Terriglobus albidus: one gene and its partner. Each later gene encodes a partner of the first gene's protein in a complex. Links are inferred from orthologs where the notes say so. Each region holds a gene or a part of one and is shown in the gene's direction. Other genes may lie near its edges. The genes, in order: trxA and FTW19_RS07110.

What was found.
Region 2: the proteins of trxA (region 1) and FTW19_RS07110 are in contact, whole or in part, in an NMR structure (PDB 2IPA), measured with the Bacillus subtilis proteins. The link is inferred for Terriglobus albidus from one-to-one orthologs.

The regions. Positions count from the first base shown.
Region 1 is NZ_CP042806.1:4,155,658-4,166,565, reverse strand. What follows is about bases 4,924-7,776. They hold trxA (thioredoxin), read left to right. Parts: upstream 4,924-6,113; coding sequence 6,114-6,440; downstream 6,441-7,776. Other genes in these bases: FTW19_RS16465 (protein kinase domain-containing protein), read left to right, coding at 7,391-7,776; FTW19_RS16470 (HAD family hydrolase), read right to left, coding at 6,532-7,251; thrB (homoserine kinase), read left to right, coding at 4,984-5,883; thrC (threonine synthase), read left to right, coding at 4,924-4,987. Also shown: FTW19_RS16510 (BrxA/BrxB family bacilliredoxin), read right to left, coding at 1-409; FTW19_RS16505 (UDP-N-acetylmuramate dehydrogenase), read right to left, coding at 445-1,455; FTW19_RS16500 (ATP-binding cassette domain-containing protein), read right to left, coding at 1,463-2,155; modB (molybdate ABC transporter permease subunit), read right to left, coding at 2,148-2,816; modA (molybdate ABC transporter substrate-binding protein), read right to left, coding at 2,859-3,623; more of thrC, read left to right, coding at 3,656-4,923; more of FTW19_RS16465, read left to right, coding at 7,777-10,558; FTW19_RS16460 (SpoIIE family protein phosphatase), read right to left, coding at 10,559-10,908. UniProt on the Bacillus subtilis protein: Participates in various redox reactions through the reversible oxidation of its active center dithiol to a disulfide and catalyzes dithiol-disulfide exchange reactions.
Region 2 is NZ_CP042806.1:1,761,666-1,772,675, reverse strand. Bases 3,988-6,942 are described here. They hold FTW19_RS07110 (arsenate reductase ArsC), read left to right. Parts: upstream 3,988-5,210; coding sequence 5,211-5,675; downstream 5,676-6,942. Other genes in these bases: FTW19_RS07100 (VWA domain-containing protein), read left to right, coding at 6,500-6,942; FTW19_RS07105 (aquaporin), read left to right, coding at 5,672-6,382; FTW19_RS07115 (arsenite methyltransferase), read left to right, coding at 4,402-5,214; FTW19_RS07120 (ArsR/SmtB family transcription factor), read right to left, coding at 3,988-4,322. Outside these bases: FTW19_RS07135 (vitamin B12-dependent ribonucleotide reductase), read right to left, coding at 1-1,525; FTW19_RS07130 (MFS transporter), read right to left, coding at 2,051-3,277; FTW19_RS07125 (heme-degrading domain-containing protein), read left to right, coding at 3,341-3,829; more of FTW19_RS07120, read right to left, coding at 3,924-3,987; more of FTW19_RS07100, read left to right, coding at 6,943-8,113; FTW19_RS07095 (M1 family metallopeptidase), read right to left, coding at 8,197-10,758. UniProt on the Bacillus subtilis protein: Catalyzes the reduction of arsenate [As(V)] to arsenite [As(III)]. In vitro, can dephosphorylate para-nitrophenyl phosphate (pNPP).

The DNA.
Region 1 (10,908 bases):
CGCAGTAGGTATCGAAAGCCCGCTGCAGCTCCTGGGCGATAGCGGGAGCAGTCGATGTCTCGATCGCCGAGCGCTGCATCAGGTACACCAACTGTCCATCACGCAGAATAGCGATCGACGGCGAGGTCGGCGGATGTCCGCCAAAGTAGCCGCGCGCCTTCTCGGTGGCTTCGCGGTCCTGACCGGCAAAGACAGTAATGGACTGGTCCGGGAGTGTGGGATTCGACAGGGCCATGCGAACGCCGGGACGCATCTTACCGGCGGCGCAGCCACAGATCGAATTCACTACCACCATGGTGGTGCCAGGCTTGGCCAGGGCTGCGTCCACTTCGGCCGCGGTGCGAGCCTCTCCGATGCCTGCGCGGGTTAACTCCTCGCGCATGGGGATGACCATGATCTCTGGGTACATTATTCGGATTTCCTCCAGGTTCCATTGTAAATGGTCTAGGGCTCGACCGGTTCCTGCTCCAGACGAATGCCAAAGCGGGCTTCCACAGCGGCCTGCAAATGGTCGCGGAGGGCCAGAATCTCGGCCGCCGTGGCTCCGCCACGGTTGGTGAGGGCCAATGCATGCTTGGTGGAGAGGCCAGCCTGGCCGAGAGTAAAGCCTTTGTGAAAGCCGCTGGCTTCCAGAAGCCACGCAGCCGAGAGCTTCACCCCTCCGGGAGCAGGCCAGTGAGGCACGCTTGCACGGCCGTCGGCGATCGCTTCGTAGACCGCTGGTGGAACCACGGGATTCTTGAAGAAAGATCCAGCGGATTGGGTATCCGCGTCGCCGGGAATCAAGACCATGCCTTTGGTTGCGCGAATCTTCCGGACCTTGGTCGCAACCTCCATTAGCGAAGGAGTTTCACTCCGGAGAAACGCGCGCTGCAGATCGGCATAGGCCAGCGACGGAGCGCCGCCGGGCAATAGCCGGAAGCTCACCGCGGTAACGATATACCGGTCGATGTCCTCATGGTTGAAGCGAGAACGACGATAGGCAAAGCCACATTCTGCATTGGTAAACGTGAGCGGCGTGAGAGTTGCCCGATCGATAGTGCGAACCTGGGTGATGGTCTGCGCCACCTCCTGCCCATAGGCGCCCACATTCTGGACTGGCGTGCCACCAACGGTCCCGGGAATTCCTGCGAGGCACTCAATGCCTTGCAGGTTCCGCTCAGCGGAAAGCTGTACCAGGGCATCCCACTCTTCTCCCGCGGCTGCTGTCAACGTGTGGCCCTGCTGCGCGATCCCCTTCAGCGCAATCCGAATCACCAGGCCATCGAAGCCGCTGTCATGTACAAGCAGATTGGAACCGCCTCCCAGGACAAAGACCGGAATACGCTCTTCCCGGGCGAAACGCAGCGCATCAAGGATCTCGGTTTCGCCTCCTGCCTCGACGAAGAGACGAGCTGCACCGCCGACCTTCAACGTGGTGTAGGGTGCGAGCGGAATGTTCTGCTGGATACGCACGGACAGACTACAGAGTAAAGGTTCGTGACCCATCAAGGCTGCGCAAGAGCTGAAGGCGTTCCTCGGCAAGCACCTCCTGCGCCGGGCCCTGAGCGACGATGCGTCCCTCATGAAGCTTGATCACTTCCGCCTCCAGAAGAAGCGCTTCAGTAACGTCATGCGTGACGGAGAGGACAGGGAGTCTGTGTTCGCGCGTCCATTGTTTGAGCGCGAGCAGAAGCTCATCGCGCAACGCCTGCTCCAGACCGGTAAAAGGTTCATCCAGCAGCACCAGGCGCGAGTACCTGGGCATCAGAGCGCGGGCTACGCTGACGCGTTGTGCCTGGCCACCGGAGAGCTGTGCCGGGTAGCGACCCAGCAGATCGCCAATACGGAACAGGCGAACCAGATCCTGAAACCGTTCGGCATGGAGCTCCTGTTCCCGCTTGGAGTCTCCTGTCGGGAGTTCTCTGCCGAACTCGAGATTCGCCTTGACGGACATATGTGGAAACAGCGCAGCCTTCTGCGAAGCGAGAGGGATATGCCGTTTCCAGGCAGGTGGGCCTCCGCGTAATCCGGCGATGCTGCGAAGGATGGTCGACTTGCCGGAGCCTGACGGCCCGAAGAGCACCGTCCAGGGCGAGCGCAAAGCCACGGTGACGTCGATCGTGATGGAGTCCAGCTTCGCGGTGATGTGTTCGTGCAGCAATGGCTCAGACAAGGCGCGTGCTCCTTTGTCCGGCTCGCCAGTGCACAAGCAACAGCGAGACAAACGAAAAGGCCAGCAGCAGAAGAGCCGTGCGATTGGCTGCGGCGAAGTTGAAATCGGCAACCTGATCGTAGAGCGCGATGGAGAGAGTCCGCGTTGCGCCCGGAATATTGCCGCCCAGCATCAACACAACTCCGAATTCGCCGACTGTATGGGTAAAGGCCAGAATCCCCGCGGTCAGCAGCGATGGACGTATCAGCGGCATGGTAACCCGCACAAAGACAACGGAGGGCCGTGCACCCAGCGTCGCTGCCGCTTCCCGCAGCTCCGGCCCGATCCCCATCATGCCGCTTACCAGAGGCTGTACGGCAAAGGGAAGGCTGTACAGCAGGGAACCTATCAGTAGCCCGGTAAAAGAGAAAGCAAGCGGATGTCCGAGAGTCGTTGTGATCACGCGTCCGACTGCGGTTGTGGGGCCAAGCAGCACCAGGAGGTAAAAGCCCAGCACGGTCGGCGGCAGTACCAATGGCAGAGCAACCAACGCCTGCGCCAGCGGACGCAAACGGCTTTGTCCGTAGGCCAGCCATGCTGCCAGCGGGAGTCCAAGGCAAAGCAGAATGGCGGTCGTGGTGAGGGCCAGGCGAAATGTCAGCCACAGAGCGTCGAGATCCATCGATGAAGGACAGTGTACCGGGGACTCTGTGGCTGGCCGGACTCACTTCACCGGCGTGAGCCCCAGGTCCGGAAGGTGCGGCTGAACCTCGCTCGAGAGAAACCAGTTCAGGAAGGCGTGTGCCGCATCGCGTTGCGCCGAGCTGCGCAATACGACTGCTGTCTGCGTGATGGGGTTATAGCTGGAGAACGGGAACAGCACGAACGTCCCCGACTGTTTGAACTTCGGGGAGACCGCCAGTGTCTTCGAGATGATGGCAAGCTCGGCATTCCCGGTGAAGGCAAACTGGCCGGCCTGGCCTACGTTTTCAGCGCGCACAAGGTGATCCTTGACCCTGTCCTGGAGTTTGAGGGCTTTCAAGGCCTCCACTGCCGCACGGCCATACGGTGCGTGCTCCGGGTCGGCGATGGCCAGGGACTTGAGATCGGATGATTCCAGCGCCGACAGTTGGAGAGGGGTGAAGGGAGAGCCATTCCGTGTCCATAAAACCAGGGTCCCCTTGGCATAGGGAATCGGGCTGCCCGTATCTGCCAGGTTGGCTGCGACAACCTTCTCCGGAAAGTAGAAATCGGCACCCATGAACACGTCGAAGGGGCCTCCAGGACCTGCGGAGATGATCTGGCTGGCCAGGATGGAAGAGGCTGCATAGGAAACCAGCAGGTGGACGTTGGCCTTCTTCTCATAGATTGGCCCCACGGCCTCAAGCACCGGCTGTAGATCGGCTGCCGCCGCAATCCGCAACTCTACCGGTTTTGTTTGCCCGAATGCTGGGGGAATCAGGAGTAAGAGGAGCAGCGCTTTGAGCATGGCAGAAAGTTTACGGTACCCTAGAGATACCGATGAAAGAGAAGTCACACGAGCTTAGATGCACAGGGTGCGGTGCGCGCATTGCCGGTACGGATGCGACCTCCAACTTTCGCTGTGCCCAGTGCGGTGAGCTGTATGAAGTGGTTTACCCGTGGTCGTCCGATGGCGCCAACCTTCCTAATGCGGGCGCGCTCCGCTGGCTGTGGCAGGAACGTCGCTCTTCCACCCTCCCCATCGACCAGAGTGGTGTCTGGCGTTTCCGTGACCTGCTGCCGATTCTTGACGATCCATCCCATGCCGTGACCCTGCGTGAGGGCAATACGCCCTTGTATGAGCTCCCTCGCTGCGGGAAGATTGCCGGCGTGGACTGGCTGTTGGCCAAGCACCAGGGTATGAATCCAACGGGCAGCTTCAAAGATACCGGTATGACCGCCGCTCTGTCGGTCGCTGCTGAACGGGGCTTCAAGGTGGTCGCGTGCGCTTCTACTGGAAATACGTCAGCCGCCATGGCAGCCTATGCCGCACGCGCCGGCCTGACCAGCATTGTATTTATTCCCGAGGGCAAAATCGCCTGGGGCAAGCTGTCGCAGTCTATGGACTATGGCGCATTGACCATCCAGCTCAAGAGCGATTTCGACGGCTGCGTCCGGGTTCTGAATGACCTGGTCAAGCGTCTGCCGATCTACATGCTCAATTCGGTGAACCCCTATCGCCTCGAAGGCCAGAAGACGCCCGCTCTCGAGATGGTGGAGCAGATGGACTGGCAGGTGCCGGAGCACGTGATCGTCCCCGGTGGCAACCTGGCCAATAGCTCCGCGCTCGGCAAGGGATTCGAAGAGATGAAGCGCCTGGGCCTCATCAGCCGTGTTCCGAAGATCTCAGTGATCCAGGCCCACGGTGCAAATCCGCTCTATCGCGCAATGCAGGCGAGTGGCGGGGAACAGCTGGAGCCGGTTGTTGCCGATACCCGGGCAACCGCAATTCGCATCGGCAATCCGGCAAGCTGGAAGAAGGCCGTGCGGATTATCCGCGCTACCGGTGGATGGGTGGAAGAGGTCTCCGAGCAGGAGATCGCCCAGGCCAAGGCCGAGATTGGCGCTGAAGGGATCGGTTGTGAGCCGGCCTCCGCCGTGACCCTGGCGGGCCTGAAGAAGCTTACCCGGGACGGGCGTATTGGACGCGAGGAGCGGGTTGTCCTGCTGCTGACCGGCCACACCCTGAAGGATCCCGAGTACACCATCGATTTTCATCGTGGAACTCTGTTTTCGGACCAGGAGGCTTCTTCGTTACGGAAGCCCCCGATCGTGCTGGAAGCTCGGACCGACGCGGTTCTCAAGGCGCTCGAGAGCAGCATTCAGTTATGACCGTATCTGTAAGAGTCCCGGCAAGTTCTGCCAACCTCGGACCGGGGTTCGACGCCCTCGGTATGGCGCTGGCCATGTATCTGGAAGTCGATGCGGAGATCTCCGAACGGACCTGCGTAGCCGCTTCGGGCCGGGATGCGCATCTGTGTGGGCGGCTCGAGAATAACCTGATCCTCGAAACAATTGGCGACCTTCTGCGGGCCTCGGGGCGCCCTGTTCCAGGCCTCAAGCTGACGCTTCGGAACGACATCCCGTTAGGGCGTGGTTGCGGCTCATCAGCGGCGGCCATTGTGGCTGCGGTGCTTCTGGCCAATGAGATCGGTGGATTGGGTTGGAACGAAGCCCGTCTACTGCGGGAAGTCACCCGGATTGAGGGACATCCTGACAACGTCGCAGCGGCATTGTTGGGTGGGGTTGTGGCATCGGCCATGCAGGCGGATGGGGAAGTAGCAGCGGTTAAAATCGCTGCTCCTGCGGACTGGCAGTTTCTGCTGGCCATTCCAGGCAGCTCGCTCTCGACGGCAAAAGCGCGTGGCATGCTGCCGGCGGAGTACTCAAAAGCCGACGCCATCTTTAACGTGCAGCGCAGTGCGCTTCTGATGGGCGCCTTCGCCGCAGGCCGGGGCGACCTGCTGCGGCTGGCCATGCAGGACAGAATGCACCAGCCGTACCGTATGGAGGCCTGCCCCCTGCTCAAGGCCCTACTGCCCCTGTCTGGAGTGAATGGGGTATTGGGTGTCGCACTCAGCGGCGCCGGGCCGTCGGTCCTGCTGGTGCTGGACAAGAATACCGATCCGGAAGAAGTGATAGCGCGGGCAAGACTGCGCAGCGAAGATCCCGAGCTCGAGGTCGTTCTCACCTGTGCGGCTGAGGGCGCCAGTACTTCTCAGAGGTAACCTATTACTCCCAGTTACCGAAGATTGCTTTACAAGTTTTCATCTCACCAATACTGTCATCTCGTGGGCAGTTCTGGGGGAGGGCTGCTCCGGCGCCCGTTGATCTTTATAGATCCGGGCGCTTCTCCTTTTAAGCTGAAAAATAAGAAGGTTTCCCGGCCGGATAGGGGGCTGTGAATCGCGGCGCTGATTCCAGCATCCTATAATGGCGGAGAGAAAAGGGAGGAACGATGGCAAACGTAACAGATGTAAGCGATGCGACATTTGAGAGCGAGGTGCTGCAGTCGCAGCAACCCGTAATGGTTGATTTTTGGGCCGCATGGTGTGGTCCTTGTCGAGCGCTTGCTCCCATCGTTGATGAAGTGGCCACTACTTACAACGGACAGTTGAAGGTAATGAAGATGAATGTGGACCAGAATGCACAAACGCCTGCACGTTACGGCATTCGCGGCATCCCGGCACTGTTAATCTTCAAGGACGGCAAGGTCGCCGAGCAGATTGTCGGTTACGTGCCGAAGGACACCATCGACAAGAGCGTGACCAAGGTCCTGGCCTAAGCCACTTCCAATAAGGTTGCTAAGAGCCCGCTGTGAAGGCGGGCTCTTTTGCGTTTAAGCGATTGGCTTTTTTTGCGCTTTACTTGGGGCTCTAGAAGTAATGCGCCAGATGCGGGAAGGCGGGGAGTTGCAGAAACGCCTGGCTCGATGGAGGCGGAAGCAGCTCTTCGTGCTCCAGCATCCAGGTATTGTCGTGCGGAATGAAGATGGCATTCAAGCCCGCCTCAAGAGCAGGGTTGACGTCGCTCTTGGGTGAGTTCCCAATCATCCATGTGGAGGCTGCTTCGCAACAATGGCGATCGCGCAATGTCAAGTAGGCTTCGCTGTGTTTTTCAGGTAGAACTTCGATCTCATGAAAATACGGCTTCAGGCCGGAGCGTTCCAGCTTGTCGCGCTGTTCCCAATCGTCGCCTTTGGTGACAAGAATGATGCGATGGCGTGTCGTCAGCGTAGATAAAGTATCGGCAACGCCGGGTAGGAGTTCAATCTCCTGAGTTGCAATGGCGTCGGCAAAGCTGGAGATCTGTTCGTGCGTCTGCTGAGAGACGGGTTCCGGAGAGAGCTGTTCAAAGCAGTTCACCAAGGACTGCCGGAAGCTCTTCAAGCCATAGCCGCGTTGGCGGATGGTCTCGCGCTCGCACGCATTCAGGTGATGGCGTATCTCATCAGGGCTGTACGCGTGATGGTTGAGCAGTGAGATGAAGCTTACGATGGCCCGTTCGAAGTAGATGTTGTTCTCCCAAAGGGTGTCATCGGCGTCGATCAGCAGCGTCTGGCCCAGTGGCACGCGTTGTACGAAGGTATCGGGCATACGCCTTTCATTGTATCGGCGGAAAGTGAGAGGAAAAGCTGTTCGCCACCCGGCACAGACGGGGTATGATGGACGCACTTTCACACAAGTTAGTTTGGTGGTTTCTGCCGAAAGTGCCGCGGATTGCGATGTTCTGGATATGAGTTTTGAGACAGGAAGTTTTATTGGCCCGTATCAGATACTCGGGTCCCTCGGACGCGGCGGCATGGGTTCGGTGTTCCGTGCTTTGGATACCCGTCTTCATCGCGAAGTCGCGTTGAAGGTGCTGCATGAAGACCTCTCCATGCCGGAGATGCATGAACGTTTCCTCCGCGAAGCGCGTGCCGCGTCGGCGCTGAACCATCCGAATATTCGTACCATCTTCGACATTGGGGACCACAACGGCGATCCCTACATGGTGATGGAGCTGCTCGATGGTGAGACGTTGCGCGACTCCATCGACCGTGGCCCTATGCCCGTGGCAGAGGTGTTGGCTTACGGCATTGAGGTTGCTGAGGCGCTGGCTGCGGCGCATGCCAAAAATATCGTCCACCGCGATATCAAGCCCGCAAATGTTTTCCTGGTTCCACGTCCCAGCGGTGCCTGGCAGGCAAAGGTTCTGGATTTCGGTCTGGCTAAGATCGAGCGTCTGACCGGGCATTCGCAACACACGCAGGACCTGACGGTCACAGGATCAACGGTCGGTACCGTTGCGTATATGTCTCCCGAGCAGGCGCGCGGGGAACAGCTGGATACGCGATCCGATCTCTTTTCGTTAGGCGTGGTTCTGTATGAGATGGCGACAGGATGTGTGCCCTTTGATGGGGCGACCAGCGCCGTGATCTTCGTCAATATCCTGAGCCACGATCCGCCGGCGATGAAGAGCTTCGGAGCGAATGTTCCCAGGGACCTGGAAAAGGTCATCCTGAAGCTGCTGGCGAAAGACCGTAAGAACCGGTACCAAAGTGCCGGGGATGTCGCCGCGGCGCTTGAGGAGATTCGGGACGGAGGCAAGAAGGCTCCGTGGATGCAGCGCAACAAGGCACCAGTCAATGATCCAGGCGATCCCCGGTCGGTCGACAGGCGGATTCGCCGGACATCGAGCCCACCCGTACCAGGCGGCAGGCGGGAGAACGATCTTCCGGAGCGAGCTTCGCAGCCATTCATTCCTCCGTCAAAGATGGGCGTCCCGGCGTCGCCGGAGCAGGCACGTACCTCTGGTCCGGCCGATGCAACGGAGATCAATATTCCGGCGGCGGGCTGGCGTCCTCCAGCTCCCCATTCGTCACAAACCTCCTCCCATCATGCAGAAGACAAAACGGCAGCCGTCGCGGTGGCCTCAGGACAGAGGTCAGCACAACGGCGGGCAGCGTCGGGCTCGGGTGTTGTAGCCGCACGGCCACGTGCCGGGTACGAGAGCAATGTTGAGGCCGAGCCGGAGAAGAAGGGCAGTAAGATGCTGCTGTTCGTGGCTATCGCGGTCTTAGTGATTGTTGCCGGAGCGTTTGCATTCTTCAGGTTCCGCAATAAGAGCGTGGTCTCCGATGTCATGACTCCAGGGCAGGCGGTGATGGTGACCGCCATTCAAAACGACACTGGTGACAGCACTCTGGATGACTGGGTTGCATCGGCTGTCGCGATGGAGCTGTCGCAATCTCCGTCGATCGCCTATCGCGGCCCTGAATCCTTCCGCGCCCAGCTCAGCGGGGACGGCACTGTGAGTCAGCCCGTGGATGAGGTAACAGCGCGGCAGGTCGCGACTAACTCCGGTGTTCCGGTCTTCCTCTTTGGCAGGATCTCCAGCGGCGGAGCCGGCTATGACATTGAGCTGACGCTTCACGAAACTGCTTCGAATCGTACGTTGGCAACGTTCACCGATAGGGCTGTCAGCAAAGAACAGATCGGTGTCACCTTGGATCGCCTGGCCCAACCGCTGCGTGCAGCTCTAGGAGAGTCGAACGCTGACATCCAAAAGACGAGTGTTTCATTCAACAGCCTGGCCAGCTCCTCACAGGAAGCCTTGCGGGAATACGCCCGCGGCGAGATCGCACTCAGCCTGTGGCAACCGGCGCTGGCGATGCAGGCCTATGAACGTGCGGTCGCCGCCGATCCGGCATTTGTGCAGCCGGCGTTGAAGCTGGCGCTGTTGTATGAAGCTGTCGGCGCACACGATGCAGCCGGCACGGCGGCAAGTTCTGCCGCCGCGAACGCAGCCAAGAGCGGGCAGCGCCTGGCTGCGTTGTCAGCACTGGCCCAGGAGCTCTTCGTCTCCGGCAACCTGCCGAAGGCATCCGAACTTGCAAAGGCGTATCTCACGGCCTTTGCAAGCGACCCTGATGGCTTCCGCCTGCAGGCGGTTGTGGATCGAAAGATGGGACGCTGGGCAGAAGCCGGGCAGGCCGCTCAGGGGGGCCTGAAACTGAACCCGGGAGACGGCAGCCTGTATCGGGAGGCGGAAGTCGCAATGACGGCACAGAACCGTTATGAGGCGGCTCTGAAACTGGAACGTCAGGCGGTGAAGGTGGGGTCGAAGCACAACGATCAGGAGTTGCTGGCGGCCTATCTTCAAGGGAAGGACGACCTTCTCGCCGCACAGATTGAGCTGGCCAGGCAGCACCCTGATGCGTTGACCGTGGCTCCAGCCTATGCAACCTATCTGGATAACACTGGAAGATTACAGGCCGGAGCAGCCGTATGGCGCCAGGCGATTACCTCGGTATCCCAGAATCCGAAGTTGGCGGCCGTTGCGGCGACCTTTGCCGGGCAGGCCGCGCTGAATCGAGCTCTGCTCTCTGACTGTGTTGGCGCGAAGGCATTTCTTCCTGTCACAACATCGATCGCTCCCAGAGCGGCGTACTACGCGGGCCTGGCAGCGGCGATGTGCGGTGATGAAGCAGCAGCGCAACAGCATCTCAGCGCATTGAACAGCCAGCAGGGAACGGCGGCGAAGGAGTATTTCGCGCCTGTGGTTACGGCGGCGATTCAGTTGAAGACGGGCCAGCCCGAGGCTGCGCTCGAGTTGTTATCGAAGGCTAAGGCCTATGACACGATAACCATCGGAGCCTACCTGCGCGGCCTGGCACAGGTTGCGACCGGTAAGCCTCAGGTCGCGCTTATCGATCACCAGGTTCAGTTGCAGCATCACGGCCAGTCGCTGCTCACGGGCGGTACGGTCTATCCAGCGGCGCAGATCGGCCTGGCACATGCCTACGATGCCATGGGAGATCACAACAACGCCGCAATGGCTTACAAAGCATTTGCGACGCTCTGGAAGGAAGCTGATGCGGGTTCACCGCTGCTGACGGAAGCGAAGGCTAAGGGACGGTAGTTAAGCGCGACTCTCTGTGCGGCGATCGTGGTACCGCAGCTCGATCATCGTGCAGTCGTCCGTCGGTGGAGCCCCGTTCATAAAGCGTTGCACGGAGTCGAACATCTCTGTCATGGACTCAAACTGAGATGCAGCGCCCTCAAGCCGGTCATCGCCGAAGAACTCACCTTCGGGATTTTCGGCCTCCGTGACTCCGTCCGTTACCAGGATGAGACGGCTGTTCTGCGGCATCTTCAGATAGGCGGTCTCATATTCGGCATCGGGAAGCAGGCCGACGGGAAGATTGGTCGCGGTGAGCTTCTCAACGACTCCCTCTCCCACCAGGAGGGGCATGACGTGACCGCAGTTGA
Region 2 (11,010 bases), 2.4 Mb from region 1 along the record:
AGGCATCGCCGCACATGATGGCGGTAAGCGTCGCGGCAAAGTCGCGGCCGGCGTCGGAGTCATACGGCAGGCCGAAGGCCATCAGCAGAGCACCCAGGTTGGCATAGCCCAGACCCAGCGGACGGTAGTCGTGCGAGTTCTTCGCGATCGCCTCAGTCGGATAACCGGAGTTGTCAACCAGGATCTCCATCGCCGTGATCACCGTGCGGATAGCCGCGCGGTAGGCCTGAATATCAAACTGCCCGCCCGGCGTGAGGAACTTCAACAGGTTGAAGCTGGCCAGGTTGCAGGCCGAGTCATCCAGGAACATGTACTCCGAGCAGGGGTTCGACGCATTGATGCGCGCCGTGTTCTTGCTGGTGTGCCACCGGTTGATGGTGGTGTCGTACTGCATGCCCGGATCGCCGCACTGCCAGGTCGCCTCGGCAATCTTGGTCATGATGTCGCGGGCACGGTACTCCTTGACCGGCTTGCGGTCCTTCACGGTCAGCGTGGTGAACTGGGCATCGCGCTCCACCGCGTGCATGAACTCATCGGTTACACGCACCGAATTGTTCGCGTTCTGGAAGAAGATCGAGGAGTAAGCCTCGGAGTCTGGACCCGAGCCGTCATAGCCGGCCTGCACCAGCGTCCAGGCCTTGGCCTCTTCCTTCTGCTTGCACTCGATGAAGTCGATGATGTCCGGGTGCTCCACGTTCAGGATCACCATCTTGGCCGCGCGCCGGGTCTTGCCGCCGGACTTGATGACGCCGGCAAAGGCGTCAAAACCACGCATGAAGCTCAGCGGGCCGGAGGCGGTGCCGCCGCCTGAAAGGGTCTCCATAGAACCACGGATGGCCGACAGATTCGATCCCGTGCCCGATCCCCACTTGAAGAGCATGCCTTCGGTTTTGGCCAGCGTCAGGATGGAGTCCAGCGAATCATTCACGGCGTTGATAAAGCAGGCCGAGCACTGCGGCTTGCGGTAGCCGGTCACGGAAAACTCAATGGCGCAGGTGTGCGCATTCCAGTGCCAGTTCTGCGCGTCGGAGTTCGGCTCCAGCCGATCGCAGCCGACGTTGAACCACACCGGCGAATTGAAGGCGGCTTTCTGCTGAATCAGCAGGTGCGCCAGGTCGTCATGGAAGACAGCCGCGTCTTCATCGGTGGCAAAGTAGCCGTCTTTCTTTCCCCAGTCACGGATCGTCTCCGCTACGCGGCTTACCAGTTGACGCACGCCGGTCTCACGCTCCGGAGTTCCGAGCTGGCCGTGCAGATACTTGCTGGCAACGATGTTGGTCGCCGTCATCGACCAGTCCGAAGGAACCTCGACGTCCTTCTGCTCGAAGATCGTCTTGCCCTTGAAGTCCTGGATCACGGCATCGCGCTTCTCCCAGACAACTTCGTCGTAGGGGCTGACGCCGGGCCTGGAGAAATAGCGCTGCCAGGTCAGCCCGGGGGCAGACTTGGTGGAAGATTTGGTTGCAACGGGAGCCGAGGCGGCGACAGAGTCAGCGACAGCAGCGGCCTTACGATTTTCAGCCATAGGGGAACTCCTAGGAGACGTTTTAGATGTACTTGTACAGATCTTCGGACTTACGCGCTTCCGTTATTTCTTAGCGACTTGCCGGGGCCCCTGAAGAGGAAGCAGTTGTGAAAGTAACGCTGTCTGTAGGGCATGTCAACCGGCTTATACAATCTATTGTAGTTGCTTTGTGAATACCCCGCGAATCGCGGCCCGAAACAGGCCGAGGCTCAAAATCAGCCCAAATTCGCTGTGGAAGTCCTCAAAAAGCCACGCCAGAAGCGAAGTTTACAGTCCGGTTAACACCGCACTCGGCTGAGATTACGCCTGTTCCGCCTTCGGAAAAGGGGTCATTTGGGTGGAAAAGTGGCCTGATGCCCGTACGCGGGTGCCCCGGGTCCCGTTTCTGGGACCTGGGTATTCGCGCGAAAGCGCGAACCGCAGTTTGTTTGTCGTTTCGTAACGCTCAGGTCCCCGGCCAGCTTTGCTAGCTGGGGTGAAGAGTAGCGGAGAAATCTGCTTCTCTACCCTAACCGTATAAGCGCCCTACTGATGCACCTCAGCCCGCCGTAGCAACCGCCACAGCGCCACACCCACCGGCGGGCACAGGCTCACAATCCACAAGGTCGCCGAGTAGTGTTTCTGATCGAACAGACGGCCCAGCCAGGGCAGCAACAACCCCGTCAGCAGCGCCCAGCTCGAGATCGAAAATCCGGCCAGAAAGGCCGCATTCTGCTTCGGTTGCACGCTGGCGCCATCTGCCAGAGCAAAGACTACAAAGCCTCCGGCAAAGAACATCTCCAGGAAGAAGAGCGTCAACACTACCGGCACCGAGGTAAACATCGGCACCACCGTGATCAGGAAGCTGGCCACCATCAGGAAGAGAAAGACACCGAACGGCCGCGAGGTGGTCCGGCGGCGACGCAGGTCGCTCAGCCGGCCGAAGACCAGGTAGCCCACCTCCCAGCCCGCCGGAGGTACCCACAGCATGTGCCCCAAAGACGCCTGCGAGACGTGGAGCACCCTCGAAAGGTACAAGGGCGTCGCATACAGTCCGAAGGCCAGGGGAGCCGCTCCAAGGCCATAAATTGCCGCCGTAGCAAAGAGATCGCGGTTCCAGCGGGCGACGAGCCTACCCGCCTCCTCCACCGGCTGTACATGCTTCGGCGGATAGATTCCGGCGATACGCAGGCCGAGCCACAGCACCAGCCACAACGCTCCGACGACGGCGGTAAAGACAAATGCAGCGCGCCAGCCGTAATGGATTGCCAGCGGCGTAACGATCAGCGGCGTCAGCGCCGCGCCAAGGGAGCCTCCGCTGTAGGCCAGAGCCAGGCCGAACGACCGCTGTTCTGCCGGAAGTGTTTCACTCACCGTCTTCAGGCCCGCCGGGAAAGTCGCTCCCTCACCGAATCCAAGCACGCCGCGGAAAACGCTCATCGTCAGCAGGCCGGTCATCATGGCATGGCTTCCCGAAGCCAGCGACCACAGACCAACGGCCGCAAAGCAGGTCCAGAACAGGCCCCTGCGGTCCATCACCCATCCCCAGATGGGGTTTGCCGCCATGTAGCAGAGCGAGAAGACCAGGATCGCCTCGCCGTACTGCTGCGCTGAGAGATGCAGGTCGGCAAGAATGGTCGGCGACAGGATCGACAACACGCTGCGGTCGACATAGGAGATAAACGACAGCAGCAGCATGGCGATGGCAGGCAGCCAGCGGCGCACGGGACTGGAAGGGCGCACCGGGCTGGAAGCGGGAGCGGGGGCAGCCACACTGGAAATCCCAGGGCTGAGGGTCGTTACACTGTCGGGCACGAGATAACTTTATAGGAAGCTATGACACTCGACGACGAGATCCGGATCATTACCGAGCAGGAAGCCGCTCTGCAGTTCTCCACCTTCAACGCCGACACAGCCTGGGAGCTGGGCAGCCGCCTGCGCACCCTGGTCGTGAAAGACAGCCGTCCTACCGCTTTCGGCATCTGGATGGGCGGTCAGACTCTCTTCTACGCCGCGACGCCCAACGTCGCTCCGGGCAACGAAGATTGGGTGCGCCGCAAGCGCAACACCGTCGTCCGCTTTGCTAAGTCCAGCTTCCGCGTCGGCAAGGAACTGGCCAGACAGAACACGACCCTTGAAGTGCGCCAGGGACTCACGCTCGCCGAGTACGCCGCGCACGGAGGCGGATTCCCTCTTACCCTCCGCGGCTCAGGATGCCTGGGAGCCATCGTCCTCAGCGGCCTGACGCAGCCGGAAGATCATGAAATCGTCGTAACCGCTATCGCCGACCAACTCGGCGTCACTGTCCCCCGCCTCGAAATATAGAGGCCCCATACCGCATGACGAATTGATGTACCGGGTGCCCCGGGTCCCGTTTCTGGGACCTGGGAGTTCGCGCAAAGCGCGAATTGTTTTGCCTTTACTCCACGGCACGCGCCGGAACCGGCGCACCTTCCAGCGTGACAAACTTCTGCGGAGAGCAACAGGCCATCTCCAGATGCCGCAGGTCCGCCTGCATCTTCCTGTCATCTTCCAACGCCCGCAGGGCCGCGCTTAGCGCTTTCCGAAGATCCTTCTCTTCAGGCCAGGCGATGCTGTAGTGCACCCACTTACCCTCTTTGCGAGTCGCCACCATGCCCGCACTTCGCAGATACGCCAGATGCCGCGAGATCTTCGGTTGCGGCTCGTTGAGAATCTCAACGAAATAGCAGACGCAAACCTCACGCCCGTTCAGAAGATTAAGGATGCGCAGACGCGTCGGGTCAGAGAGCGCGGTAAAGATCTGCGCCAGTTGCTCCGTTCTGCCTCTCGCCGTCATGCCAAATTCATTATATCCGCCTTGACAGATATGTCCAAACCAGATACATCTGCTTAAGCAGATATGTAGGGAGGAACCGATGGATACCACCTCTGCCGTGAAGGACAAGTACGGCGCGCTTGCGCGTGCCGTTAAGCAAAATGAGCCCGCGTGCTGTGATCCGCTGATGCAGTGCTGCGACCCTATCACCCGCAACCTCTACAGCTCCGACCAGCACGGCATTCTGCCGGAAAAGGCCGTCCTGGCTTCCCTCGGCTGCGGCAATCCCACGGCATTGATCGACCTCCGACCGGGTGAGACCGTCCTTGATCTCGGTTCGGGTGGAGGTATTGATGTATTGCTTTCAGCGCAACGCGTCGGCCCCACCGGCAAAGCCTATGGCCTCGACATGACAGACGAGATGCTGGAGCTCGCCCGCGAGAATCAGCAGAAGGCAGGCGTCACGAATGTCGAGTTCCTGAAGGGCCACATTGAAGCGATTCCACTTCCTGACGCGAGCGTAGACGTCATCATCTCCAACTGCGTGATCAATCTCTCCAGCGATAAGGACCGTGTATTGCGCGAGGCCTTCCGCGTGCTCAAACCCGGCGGCCGCCTTGCTGTCAGCGACGTTGTCGTTCGTGGACACGTCCCTGATGAGATCCGGCAGAGCATGCTGCTCTGGGTAGGCTGCATCGCCGGAGCTCTGGAAGAGCAGGAGTATCGCGGGAAGCTCGCCGCTGCAGGCTTCACCGGCATCGACCTCGAAATCACACGCGTCTATCGCATCGAAGACGCTCGCCACTTCCTCACCGAAGCCGGTGTCGATGTGGACTCCATCGCCTCGCAGGTGGAAGACAAATTTGTCAGCGCCTTCGTGCGTGCCACCAAACCAACGGAAGTACACGCATGATCAACGTTCTCTTTCTGTGCACAGGAAACTCTGCGCGCTCCATCCTTGCCGAGGCGCTTTTGAACCATCGTGGAGCGGGCCGTTTCCGCGCCTTCAGCGCCGGCAGCCAGCCGGCCGGCCTGGTGCGCGAGGGCGCGCTACGCCAGCTCCGGAAGGAAGGCATCGCCACCAAGGGTCTGCGCAGCAAGAGCTGGGACGAGTTCGCACAGCCCGGCGGGCCGCAGATGGACATCATTCTCACCGTTTGCGACAACGCTGCAGCGGAGCCCTGTCCCTTCTGGCCCGGCCATCCCGCAACCGCGCACTGGGGTCTTCCCGATCCCGCAGCAGTAGAAGGCGGTGAAGAGGCTATTGCGCACGCTTATGTGGAAGCCTTCGACACGCTCGATCGGCGCATCCACCGTCTGCTCGACCTGAAGACCATTACACCTGAAGCTCTATCCGAAGCAGGTTCTTTGTGAACACAACTCTCGGCCGCCGCGCCGTTTCAGAATTTCTCAGTATCACTCTTCTGCTGGCCGTTGTTGTCGGCTCCGGAATCATGGGTCAGAGGCTGGATCAGGGCAATGAGGCGATAGCGCTCCTCGCCAACTCATTGGCTACAGGCGCAGGTCTGGTTGCCCTGATCCTCACCTTTGGCGATCTCTCGTCTCACATGAATCCGGTCGTCACCATGGCAGCGGTCCTCGATCGCTCACTGCCACGCAGAGAGGCTGCACTCTACGTCCTCGCACAGGCCGCAGGCGCCTGCTGTGGCGTTGTTCTGGCGCATGCCATCTTCGGCCAGTCTCTGCTGCAGCACGGAACCCATATCCGCAGTGGACCAGCATTACTGCTCTCGGAGTTCGTAGCCACCTTCGGTCTTCTGATGGTCGTGCTCAGCTGCTCTCGCGTCCGCCCGGCAGCAGTTCCCTATGCCGTCGGCGCATACATCACCGCCGCGTACTGGTTCACTTCATCGACATCCTTTGCCAACCCCGCAGTAACGCTTGCCCGCTGCCTGACCGACACCTTCGCCTCAATCCGTCCGGCCGATGTTCTTCCCTTCATCGTTGCTCAGGTGCTGGGAGCACTGGCGGCTATCGGCGTGCAGCAGTGGCTCTTTCAATCCTCTGCGCCGGTGTCCTCCACCACTTCTCAAGAAGAAGTCATGGTTTCAAACACATAGCCGGCATTAATCGCTATCTCCATATCAGATCGCAACCTCTTCCCAGCTTTCGTGTCATCTTCAGGATGCCGCTGTTCCCCTGGCGGCACTCGGCAACACACGACAGAGGTGACACCGATGCGACCGATGCTTTGGGCTGCTGTTCTGGCAACAGCGGCGACGATCTCCGTTGGGCAGGAGCCCTCCGGTACCAACACCCAACCCACTCAGGAACAGACTCCATCCACGCAACAACCGGCGCCCCAGCCATCTGCCGCTGGACAGTCGCCGTCTTCGCAGCAAAGTCCGGTCACTGCCCAGCAGCAGAACGGCGCCTATACCATTCAGCGCAATGCACGCCTGGTGATTCTCGACGCTGTCGTTGTCGACGGCAAAGGCAACCCCATCCCGGGCCTGAAAAAGGAAGACTTTTCTGTCTCCGAGATGGGCGAACCGCAGACGGTGCTGAACTTCGAGCAGGCAGGCGCGACCATTCCGCCGCCCTCCGTCACCATTAACTCGACCGGTGAGCTTGATAAGCTGACGCCGCGCGCGCCTGTGAACATCATCGTTCTCGACGAGTTCAATACGCGCTTTGAAGACATGGCCTTCGCGCGCTACTCGCTAAAGAAGTTCCTGGAGAAGCAGCCGGACAAGCTCGAAGTTCCCACGATGCTGCTCGCGGTCGATTTACAGCACTTCACCGTGTTGAAGGACTACACCCAGGATAAGCAGGCTATCCTGCAGTCCCTGGATAAACACTTCGTCGCGTATCCATGGCAGACACACAACTACTCCTGGATCGGCGAACGTTACGCTACCGCCTTCATCACCCTGCGCCGCGTCGCGCAAGCCACCACCGGTCACTTCGGCCACAAGAATATGATCTGGGTCGGCCGTGGCTTCCCGCCCTTCAACTTCGTCAATGCCCCGGTCGATCAGCAGCACCGCGTGGATAACGCGATCCAGGACGCGGTCAACACACTACGAGATGCGCGGATCACTCTCTACACCATCGATCCGGCAGGTGTGATGGTAGATCCCGGCAAGTATGGCAACGCCGCTGCGTTCAACGATCCGCTGGGCGGCAACTACCAGTTCTCCGCTCTGGCAAAGGCAACCGGTGGGGCCGCGCTCTATGGCCGCAATGATGTCGACACCGAGATTGGCACCGCCATCAAAGACGGCGCGACCTTCTATACCCTCACCTACCGGCCGACCGATAGCTCGCGTGACATGCAGAAGTTCCGCAAGATCGTGGTCACCGTCAACTATCCGGGAGCAAAGGTCCTCACCCGCGAGGGCTACTACCTCTCCTACGGTCCGGGCCGCGTCGATCCTACCAATCCCTCGCGCCGACTGGTCTCAGACCTTGTGGCTGCAGAAAACAGCCAGATGGTCTACGACGGCATTCCTGTGACGCTGGAAAAAGATTCGACCGAGTCCAACACGTACCTGCTACACGTGGATGCACGCGGTGTCGCCTGGAACTATGCCACCGATACAGAGCCGCGTCACGCTGAACTCATCCTGATGTGTACGCAGTTCGACAAGAAAGGCAAAGAGATTGACCGTGACGCTCGCAGCATGAAGATCTCAGCCGGAAGCGATGTTCCACCCACCGGTCCTCTGGTGCGCCCACTCAATCTGCGTTACCACATGAAACGCAACGACAAAGCTGTGCGCGTCCGCTTCACATTGCGTATGGCCGCGACAGGACGCATTGGAACCGCTGACGCTGAGCTCAATTGAATCAATGAATGATTGAATAAGTGAATAACGATTGCGCTATTGGAGCGGAGCGGCATTCTTCAATGATTCAATCATTCACTTATTCAATTTGCATTTGTTCCCAGCCACCGCGACAGCTCGCTCTGCTGACTCTTGCGCAGGGCGATGCATGCATCGATCGACTCCAGCGATTTCTTCAGCGTGCGTTCAGAGGCGTCGACCTTATGCTCGGCGAAGAAGTGCTCCACCTGCGTGCGCTCATCCTGGGTGCAGAAACTCCCGACAGCTGAAACGATGCGTGCACCGGAGCTCTCTGTCAGCGTCGCCTGCACCTGCTTCCAGTTCTCCTGAATGAAAGCCCACGTCTGTGCATGCGTCTCCGGACGCGAGAGCAGAATCGCTAATAGCACCCAGCTATCCTGCGTCCGCACCTCGCCGGAGATGGCGTACTTCAACGTCGCCTCCACCAGCGCCGGATTCGTGAAGCGAGCCAGCGTGTGCAGAAAGTCAGTCTTCAAGCCTGGATCTCTCACGATCTGCGAGGCCTTCCGTATCTTCTCGTAGAGCGATGGATCTCCGTTACGTGCTGCGATGGCCAGTGCGGTGCCGGTCATCGCTGGATCGATCGAGAGCTTGCCACGGAAGAGCTGATCCATGAAACCGTTTGCCTCGGCAATGATCTCTTTGTCACCGGCAAAGCCCAGCAGACCAAAGAGCGTGGCCCGCAGGCTCTGTTTCTCAAAGCTGTCGTGCTTCGATGGTTTGCCCAGCGCATCGTAGACCGGACGATACTGCATGCAGATCCAGGCCTGTAGCCGTGCGCGATCCTCGTCCGAGACAATGCGGGCATCGACACCCAAGATGCCGCCGGCGGCCGTCTCCAGAACCGCAGCACTGTCATCTTTCTTCACCATGCGCAGCAGGTTCAGGTAATCACTCAGCTGGATCAGCCCCGCCCGCATCAAAGCCTCACGCTCTCCCAGGAACAACATTCGCTCCGCCGGAGAGAAGCGCGTCTCCAGTAATTGCAGAATGCTGCTGTACTGCTGCTGCGAATAAGTCGCGCGATAGTAGCCGGTAGCTCCGGAGTTTGCGAAGAAGAACGGCGACGGGATTGTGTTATTCGCGCCATCCGGCTCCATCACACGACAGAGATCGGCGGCGACACCTTTCAGGCAAGTCGGAACGTCCCACCTCTGAACCTGCTCCGCCAGCGCCGCACGCATCGTCAGTGGAGAGAGATAGAAGCGGCTCCGCGGTGCATCCATTGCCTTGTCGGTAAAACGTAGCAGCGGAACGCCAGGCTGGTTGATGAAGCTCTCCATGATGCGATCGACCGGCTGGTGGCTCACCTCTGTCTGTGCCGTCCAGAAGTCTTCCGCAGTGGCATTGCCATAGAGATGCGCGGCCAGATAGTTGTGAACTCCCTGGCGAAAGACCTCGGGACCAACGTAGTGCTCCACCATGGCGAGGACAGCGCCAGCTTTGCCGTAGGCGATGCCATCGAACATCTCGTTGATTTCATCGGGAGTATTCGCCGTAGCACGGATGGGCCGTGTCGCGGAGTCTGAATCATAGTTGAGTGTCTCGTTCAGCTCGGCCGCGCGCTCCTGCTGCATGTTCCACTCCGGATGCCACGCCGCCAGCGGCTTCTTCTCCATCCAGGTGGCGAAGCCTTCGTTGAGCCACAGGTTGTCCCACCACTGCATGGTCACCATGTCACCAAACCATTGGTGCGCCATCTCATGCGCGACCACCTCGGCAACATTCTTCTTCGCCGGCACGGAGCCGTTCTTTGAGTCCACCAGGAGATCGGTCTCGCGATAGGTGATGCAGCCGAAGTTCTCCATGGCGCCCGCTTCGAAGTCCGGCAGCGCGACCATGTCGAGCTTTGGCATCGGATACGGAATGCCGAAGTACTGGTTGTAGTAGTGCAGGATGTACTGAGCCGCATCCACCGCATACTTCGTGTACTTCACCTTGTCGGGCGTGGAGCACGCACGGATGGGCACACCGTCTGCCCTCCCGGTAGAACATGCGAACTCGCCAACCAGAAACGCCACCAGGTACGTGGACATCCTTGGCGTCGTCGCAAACTTCACACGATGCTTCTCACTGCCGAACTGGGTATCGCTGACGATCTGCGTATTCGAGATCGCGGTATCACCCTCGTCGAGCACCAGTTCGATATCAAAAGTCGCCTTCATCGCCGGCTCGTCAAAGCTGGGAAAGGCACGCCGCGCATCGGTAGGTTCGAACTGGGTTACACCATAGCTGCGCTGCTGCGTCTTCGAAAGATAAAAGCCGCGAAGCTTATCGTTGAGGATGCCCGTATACCGGATCCGCAACGTAACCGGCCCGGCGGGCAGGGCATGCTCGAAAGTAAACGTCGCCTGTTCTTTCGCATCGTCCAGAGACACCCCAGCAACCTGCCCGGCGGCGCGTACGGACGTAAATGTGATTTCCGCAGCATTCAGCGTGATCTCTGTCGCGGGAGCATCCAGCGTGAGATCTATGTTCTCCTCGCCCGCAAAGGTCGCGGCCTTCAGGTCAGGCGTAATGGCCAACGCGTAATGCGTTGGACGGACGTTCGACGGGAGACGCTGGGCCTGTGCGGAGGTGATGAGAGAAAGTGCTGCAACAAAGAGGGAAAGCCAAAATCGCATCTGTTAAATGAGTTGACGATACTAAAGATCGGCAGGTTTCGCTCGCCTATTCAGTCGGGCGCGGCTTTTTGTGGGGATTTTTGCGCTTGTTGGGAATTTTCGCGCTTCTGGAAGATTTTCAGTGTTTGGTAGAGAAGCAGATTTCTCCGCTACGCTCCGAAATGACAAAATTATGGGCTACTTACATAGCCTAAGGTGTCCCGACTGCTGAATTGGTCGAGAAGTCTTTTTGTTTGTCATCCCGAAGGGATC